Linked DNA regions of Phytohabitans houttuyneae. The protein of the gene in region 1 interacts with the protein of each later gene in a pairwise test. Links are inferred from orthologs where the notes say so. Each region holds a gene or a part of one and is shown in the gene's direction. Other genes may lie near its edges. The genes, in order: Phou_RS50280 and panC.

Region 1 (3,012 bases):
CCGCCCCACCGCGGAGGGTGAGACCGCGGGAGATCGCCCACCGCGGACGGTGAGACCGCGGGAGCAACGGTCCGGACCACCGCGGACATCGCGGTAGCTCTGATCTGCTGCTTCTAGCTCCTTCGGCGCTTGAGCATCGACTCGCCCCAGGCCAGATGGGCCTGGACGGCGCGCTCGAACGCCCCGGCCGGCAGCCGCCACTCCCCGTCCTGCGGCGGGCCCATCCGGCGCAGCGCGGGCATCATCGCCTTGCCCCAGCTGAACAGGCCGCCCCGCTTGATCCAGCGCTGCCGCAGCGCGCGCCCGGCCTCGGTGTGCCAGTAGCGGTCGGCTTCGGCGTCGGCGCCGATCAGGCCGGCGGCGAGCAGCCGCGGCACGGCCTGGGTGAGCTCCCGCTCCAGCAGGATGGCGTGGTTGATGCCGTCGGCCTTGGCAACGATCTGGGCCAGCGTGTAGCCGTCGTCCGGCCCGCTCCCCTCGATCGCGGCGAAGACCCACACATCGGCCGTCGTCCACTCAGCCTGCATGACCGCCACGATAGGTACGCTGGTCGAGGCACCGCACCGATCGAGCACCGCTCTCGGATTTCGCGGGGCCGCCTCCCGATCCTGACCCTGCGAGGGACGACCATGCCTGCGTACATCCTGACCGGCACGCCCGGCTCCGGTAAGACCGCGATCCTGCGCCAGCTCGAGCTCGACGGCCACGCCGTTGTGGAGGAGGCCGCCACCGACGTGATCGCGCTGTGGCGGGCGCTCGGGCGGGCCGAGCCGTGGCGCGAGCACGACTTCGTGGACCAGGTCGCGGCCCTGCAGCGGCGGCGCTTCGCGGCCGCGGCGGCGGGCGGCGTCACGTTCTTCGACCGCTCGCCGGTCTGCACGCTGGCGCTGTGCCGCCACCTCGGCCTGCCGCCGTCCCGCCTGCTGCGCGAGGAGGTCGCGCGGGCCGAGGGCGAGTACGAGCGGACCGTCCTCTTCGTGCGAAACCAGGGCTTCGTGGAACGCACCGCCGCGCGCCGGCTCAGCTTCGCGGACTCGCTGACCTTCGAACGGGTCCACGAGCACACCTACCGCGAGCTCGGCTACACGCTCGTCGAGGTGCCGGCGGGGCCGTTGGCGGAGCGGGTCGCCACGGTACGCCGCTCGCTTACGATCTGAACGTGACCGACGAAGCGCCGCTCTCCGAAGACGAGATCCTGGACGTGGTCGACGAGCACGACGTGGTGGTGGGGCAGGCGCCGCGCCGCGAGGTGTACGCGAACCGCTTGCGCCACCGCGCCGCCTTCGTGCTCGCCCGCGACCCGCAGGGGCGGATCTTCGTGCACCGCCGCACCGCGCGGAAGCTTGTCTTCCCGTCGCTGTACGACATGTTCGTCGGCGGGGTGGTCGGCGCCGGCGAGACCTACGACGCGGCCGCCGCCCGCGAGGCGGCCGAGGAGCTGGGCGTCGAGGGGCCGCTCGCGCCGGTGCCGCTGTTCCGGTTCCTGTACGAGACGCCGCAGCACACGTGGTGGTCCGCCATTTACGAGGTGCGGATCGACGGTCCGGTGCGGCCGCAGCCGGAGGAGGTCGACTGGCACGCCTTCCTCACCGAGGAGGAGCTGGACCAGCGGCTGGCCGAGTGGGAGTGGGTGCCGGACGGCTTCGAGGCGTACCGCCGCCTGCGCGAGGTCAGCGACAGGCCGTAGCCGCTCACCCAGCGAAGGTGGCCCGCGTGCGGCAGGCTTGACGGCGTGGAACTCACCGACACGAACTCCACCGTCACGCTGCTGTGCGGCCTCGCCATCGCCGCGGGCATCGTCGGCGTGGTGGTGCCGGTGCTGCCCGGCCTGCTGCTGTGCTGGCTCGGCGTGCTGGCCTGGGCGCTGCTCTCCGACGCGGGCTGGCCGAAGTGGCTGGTCCTCGCCGTCGCCACCGGGCTGGCGGCGGGCGGCACCGCGGTCAAGTACCTGTGGCCGGGCCGCAACCTCAAACGCTCCGGGGTGCCAAACCGCACGCTGCTGGTGGGCGGGGTCCTCGGCCTGGTGGGCTTTTTCGTGGTACCCATCGTGGGTCTTGTGTTGGGCTTCGTCCTCGGGGTGTGGCTGGCCGAGCGGGTGCGGCTGGGTGACCACCGGCAGGCGTGGCCGTCCACAGTGCACGCGCTGAAGGCCGCAGGCCTGTCGATGCTGATCGAACTGGCCGCCGCCCTGGCGATCGCGGCCGCGTGGGGCGGCGGTCTGCTGGTGACCTGAGTGGCCGTGGTGCACTACTGTCCCGGCAAAAGGCCGCGCGTGCAGGAGCGCCCATGAGCAGTCCTTTTCCGCACCGTCCGGAGTATTCGGTCGTCCACCAGGTCCAGCAGAGTCAAGGCGCCAGCCCGTCGTCGCAGTCCAAAGAGGCCGCCTCGCCCGCGTTGAAGAGGCTCGCGACGATCGGCGTGTTCGTGGCGGCGACATCGTTTGTGGCGGCGCCGACCGTGGCCACCTTCGCGACAAACGCGCCCACGGCCGCGACCGCGCTGGCCGGCGCCGACGCGCTCGCTCTGGTCGGCGGCGGGCTGTTGACGGCTGAGCTGGCCCGCCGGTACGCACTGCACAGCGCCGCCCGCCCGAAGACCCTGCCGTCCCCCGCCGCCGCTGAGCTCGAAGACGCGCTCAGGAAGTGGATACCGGACCTGCTGACCAGCCCGCTCTACGGCCCGGAGACCCAGCTGTGGCTGCACAAGCTGCTGCGCGAGCATCCCCACCGCGCCGCATCCGCCATGCGCAAGATGGACAAGACCACGGTGCGGCGGGCTTTGCGCGAGCTCGACGAGGTCGACCCGGTCGCGGCGAGGCTCCTGCGCATGGCCAGGAGCTACTCGGGCCGCCTGCTCATGCTTGTGTCGGATGAGCTGGTTCGGGTCAGCCAGCTGCTGCGCGGGGCGGCGGAGTCGCTGGGCAGGGACAAGTAGGGTTGGCGCTCGCGCGGCGGCCATCCACCGTGGCCGGCTCCGCCGGCAGGGTTGGTGCGGCCCCCGCGCTAGCCGGTC
Region 2 (3,303 bases), on another replicon or contig:
GGGACGGCCGAGCGCCTCGTCCACCCGGGACACGAGGCGCAGGATCGCCGACGCGAACAGTGGCGAGGCGTGCACGCTGGTCCGGAAGTGTGCCGCCGGCGCGCCGGTGACGAAGAAGCCGCCACCGCCGTAAAGGGCGTCTTCCATCGCGTCGCGCCAGTTCAGGCGCGGTCCAGCCGCTGGCACGAGCCACACCCTACGGGAGGCTCGTGAAAACCTTCACACACTCTGTGAGGGCGAGTTGACCGGGACGCATACTGACGTTGACCGGTACCTAACCTCACGAGGACTGGATCACGTCATGATCGTCGGTGTCATCGGGGCCGGGCGCGTTGGCGCTGTGCTGGGCGCGGCCCTGGCCCGAGCCGGACACACGGTCGTCGCGGCCTCCGGCAGTTCGCCGGCGTCGGTCGCGCGCATCGCCCGACTCCTGCCTGATACGGCCCGTTTGGCACCCGCCGAGGTCACCCGTGCCGCCACCGACCTGCTGCTCATCGCCGTCCCCGATGACGCGATCGGCCCGCTGGTGGCCAGCCTGCCGTTCCACCCGGGGCAGGTCGTGGCGCACACCTCGGGCGCGCAGGGCCTCGCCGTGCTGGCACCGGCCGCCGCACAGGGTGCCCGCCCGCTCGCGCTGCACCCCGCGATGACCTTCGCCGGTACCGGCGACGACCTGTCCCGGCTGCCCGGCACCGCGTACGGCGTGACCGCCCCGCCCGAGCTCCGCGCCCTCGCCACCCGGCTCGTCGCCGACCTGGGCGGGACGCCGGAGTGGGTCGCCGAGACCGACCGCCCGCTGTACCACGCGGCGCTCGCACAAGGCGCAAACCACCTGGTCACGCTCGTCAACGAGGCGGCTGACCGGCTGCGCGACGCCGGGGTGGTGCACCCCGAGTCCGTCCTCGGCCCCCTGCTCCGGGCCGCCCTCGACAACGCCCTGCGGCACGGCGATGCGGCCCTGACCGGCCCTGTCTCTCGGGGTGACGCCGGTACGGTCGCGCGGCACCTGGAGCGGCTCGCCACCGTCGCGCCCGACTCGGTGCCCGCGTACGTGGCGATGGCCCGGCGCACCGCCGACCGCGCGATCGCCGCCGGCCGGCTGCGCCCGATCGACGCCGAGCGCCTCCTCGACGTGCTCGCCAACCCCCGCCAGGAGGTACAAGCGTGACGGCGCTCGTGCACACCCGGGACGAACTGGCCGCCGCCCGTGCCGGGATGACCGGGACCGTGGCCGTGGTGATGACGATGGGCGCGCTGCACGAGGGGCACCGCGCGCTCCTGCGGGCCGCCCGCGAGCAGTCCGACCACGTGATCGCGACGATCTTCGTGAACCCGCTGCAGTTCGGGCCGAACGAGGACTTCGACAGGTACCCCCGCACCCTCGACGCGGACCTCGCCATCTGCGCGGAGGCCGGGGTCGACCTGGTTTTCGCCCCCGACCGCGCCGAGATGTACCCCTCCGGCGAGCCGATGGTCCGGGTCAACCCAGGCCCGCTCGGCGAGCGGCTGGAAGGGGCGAGCCGCCCCGGCTTCTTCCACGGCGTGCTGACCGTCGTGCTCAAGCTGCTGCAGCTCACCCGCGCCGACCTGACGTTCTTCGGCGAAAAGGACTATCAGCAGCTCACGCTCGTACGGCGGATGGTCAGGGACTTTGACGTGCCGGTCCGGGTCGTCGGCGTGCCGACCGTGCGCGAGCCCGACGGCCTCGCACTGTCCAGCCGCAACCGGTACCTGGCACCCGCCGAGCGCCAGGCCGCGCTCACCCTCTCAGCCGCCCTCCGGGCCGGGGTGGAGGCCGCCGCGGAGGGGCGCGACCCCGAGGCCGCCGGCCGGGCGCTCTTCGAGTCGGGTACCGCCAAACTGGACTATTTCGTACTCACCGCACCTGACCTGGGGCAAGCCCCGGCGGAGGGCACCGGCCGGCTGCTCGTGGCCGCCTGGGTGGGCAGCACCCGGCTCATCGACAACGCCACTGTCGAGATTGCGTCACCGACGTAACGTTGAGGAACGTCACTCGCCGGTTGTATCGCAGGAAGTCGGATTTGGCCGGGGTGACGTATGCTCGGCCGTCCGGACAGTGCCCTTGGGGAGGGACGCACGATGCGACGGTGGATCGCCGCGATCGCTTTAGGCGGCGCGACCGCTCTCACGCTCTCCGGCTGCAGCAATCCCGCGGGCGTCGACGGCGACCTGACCGACGACTGGGTGGCGGTGTCCGAGCCCAAGCCCTTCGTGCCGCCGGCCGAGGTCTGCCACAGCGGTGACTACGCCGATGTCGCCTACCTGTCCTCCTTCAACCCCGTCGACTGCGCCACCTCGCACCGGCTCGAGACCGTGCACGTCGGCGAGTTCACCGGCGGCGCCGCCAGCGGTTCCGCGCCGCCGGCGAAGGGCTCCGCCGAGATCCGCGCGGCCTACGCCGAGTGCGACACAAAGGCCAAGGAGTTCGTGGGCAGCGACTGGCGCAACGGCCGGCTGTGGCTGGGCGTCGTGCTTCCCTCGCCGCAGGCGTGGTCCGGCGGCTCGCGGTGGTTCCGCTGCGACATCACCGAGGTGGCCAACGTCGAGGACAACGGCGACACCACGAGCCGCACCGGCAGCGTCAAGGGCGCGCTCAAGTCGGCCTCGCCGCTGTCGCTCGGCTGCTACCAGGTCAAGCTCGCCCGCGACAGCAGCATCGACACGATGCCCGCCGTCCAGTGCACCAAGGATCACAACAGCGAGTTCGTCGGCGTGCACAACGCCCCCGAGGGGGCGTACCCGAGCAAGAGCGCCGACTGGGACAAGCTGCACAACGAGTGCCGCAAGGTCATCGCCAAGTTCGCGGGCGTGCCCAACGACGGCAATCTCAAGTACCGCACCGGCGTCGTCTCGCTGCCCGGCAACGAAGACGAGTGGAAGGGCGGCAACCGGGGCGTCCGCTGCTACCTCTGGCTGAGTGAGCGGAAGGTCAACCGGTCCATGAAGGGCGCGGGACCCAACGGGCTGCCGATCCAGTACGAGAACTGAGCCTGGCGGCTCACTCACTTGGCCCTGATCACAGTCTCCGCCGTGCGCGGGTGCTCGGTGGTTGACTGGTCGGATGGATGTTGCACTGCCAGTGCTACCCAGGCGGCTCGGTGCGCCGCAGCCGGGCTGGTACGAGACCACTGACGTGGTGGTGGTCGGCTCCGGGATCGCCGGGCTGACCGCGGCTCTGCATTTGCGCGAGGCCGGCCTCCACGTCACCGTCGTCACCAAGGTCAACATCGATGACGGCTCCACCCGCTGGGCGCAGGGTGGCATCGCCGCCGTGCTCGACCC

Evidence for each region.
Region 2: the proteins of Phou_RS50280 (region 1) and panC interact in binary tests that used the Escherichia coli proteins (3 or more experiments, as listed by UniProt). The link is inferred for Phytohabitans houttuyneae from one-to-one orthologs.

What each region holds. Positions count from the first base shown.
Region 1 is NZ_BLPF01000005.1:342,434-345,445, reverse strand. What follows is about bases 223-2,923. They hold Phou_RS50280 (NUDIX domain-containing protein), read left to right. Parts: upstream 223-1,159; coding sequence 1,160-1,687; downstream 1,688-2,923. Other genes in these bases: Phou_RS50270 (hypothetical protein), read left to right, coding at 2,287-2,923; Phou_RS50275 (DUF456 domain-containing protein), read left to right, coding at 1,733-2,233; Phou_RS50285 (AAA family ATPase), read left to right, coding at 630-1,157; Phou_RS50290 (hypothetical protein), read right to left, coding at 223-527. Also shown: more of Phou_RS50290, read right to left, coding at 114-222; more of Phou_RS50270, read left to right, coding at 2,924-2,934; Phou_RS50265 (YiaA/YiaB family inner membrane protein), read right to left, coding at 3,003-3,012.
Region 2 is NZ_BLPF01000001.1:4,577,523-4,580,825, forward strand. Bases 90-3,081 are described here. They hold panC (pantoate--beta-alanine ligase), read left to right. Parts: upstream 90-1,164; coding sequence 1,165-1,998; downstream 1,999-3,081. Other genes in these bases: Phou_RS21140 (SAM-dependent methyltransferase), read right to left, coding at 90-147; Phou_RS21145 (Rossmann-like and DUF2520 domain-containing protein), read left to right, coding at 302-1,168; Phou_RS21155 (septum formation family protein), read left to right, coding at 2,101-3,009. In the rest of the region: more of Phou_RS21140, read right to left, coding at 1-89. UniProt on the Escherichia coli protein: Catalyzes the condensation of pantoate with beta-alanine in an ATP-dependent reaction via a pantoyl-adenylate intermediate.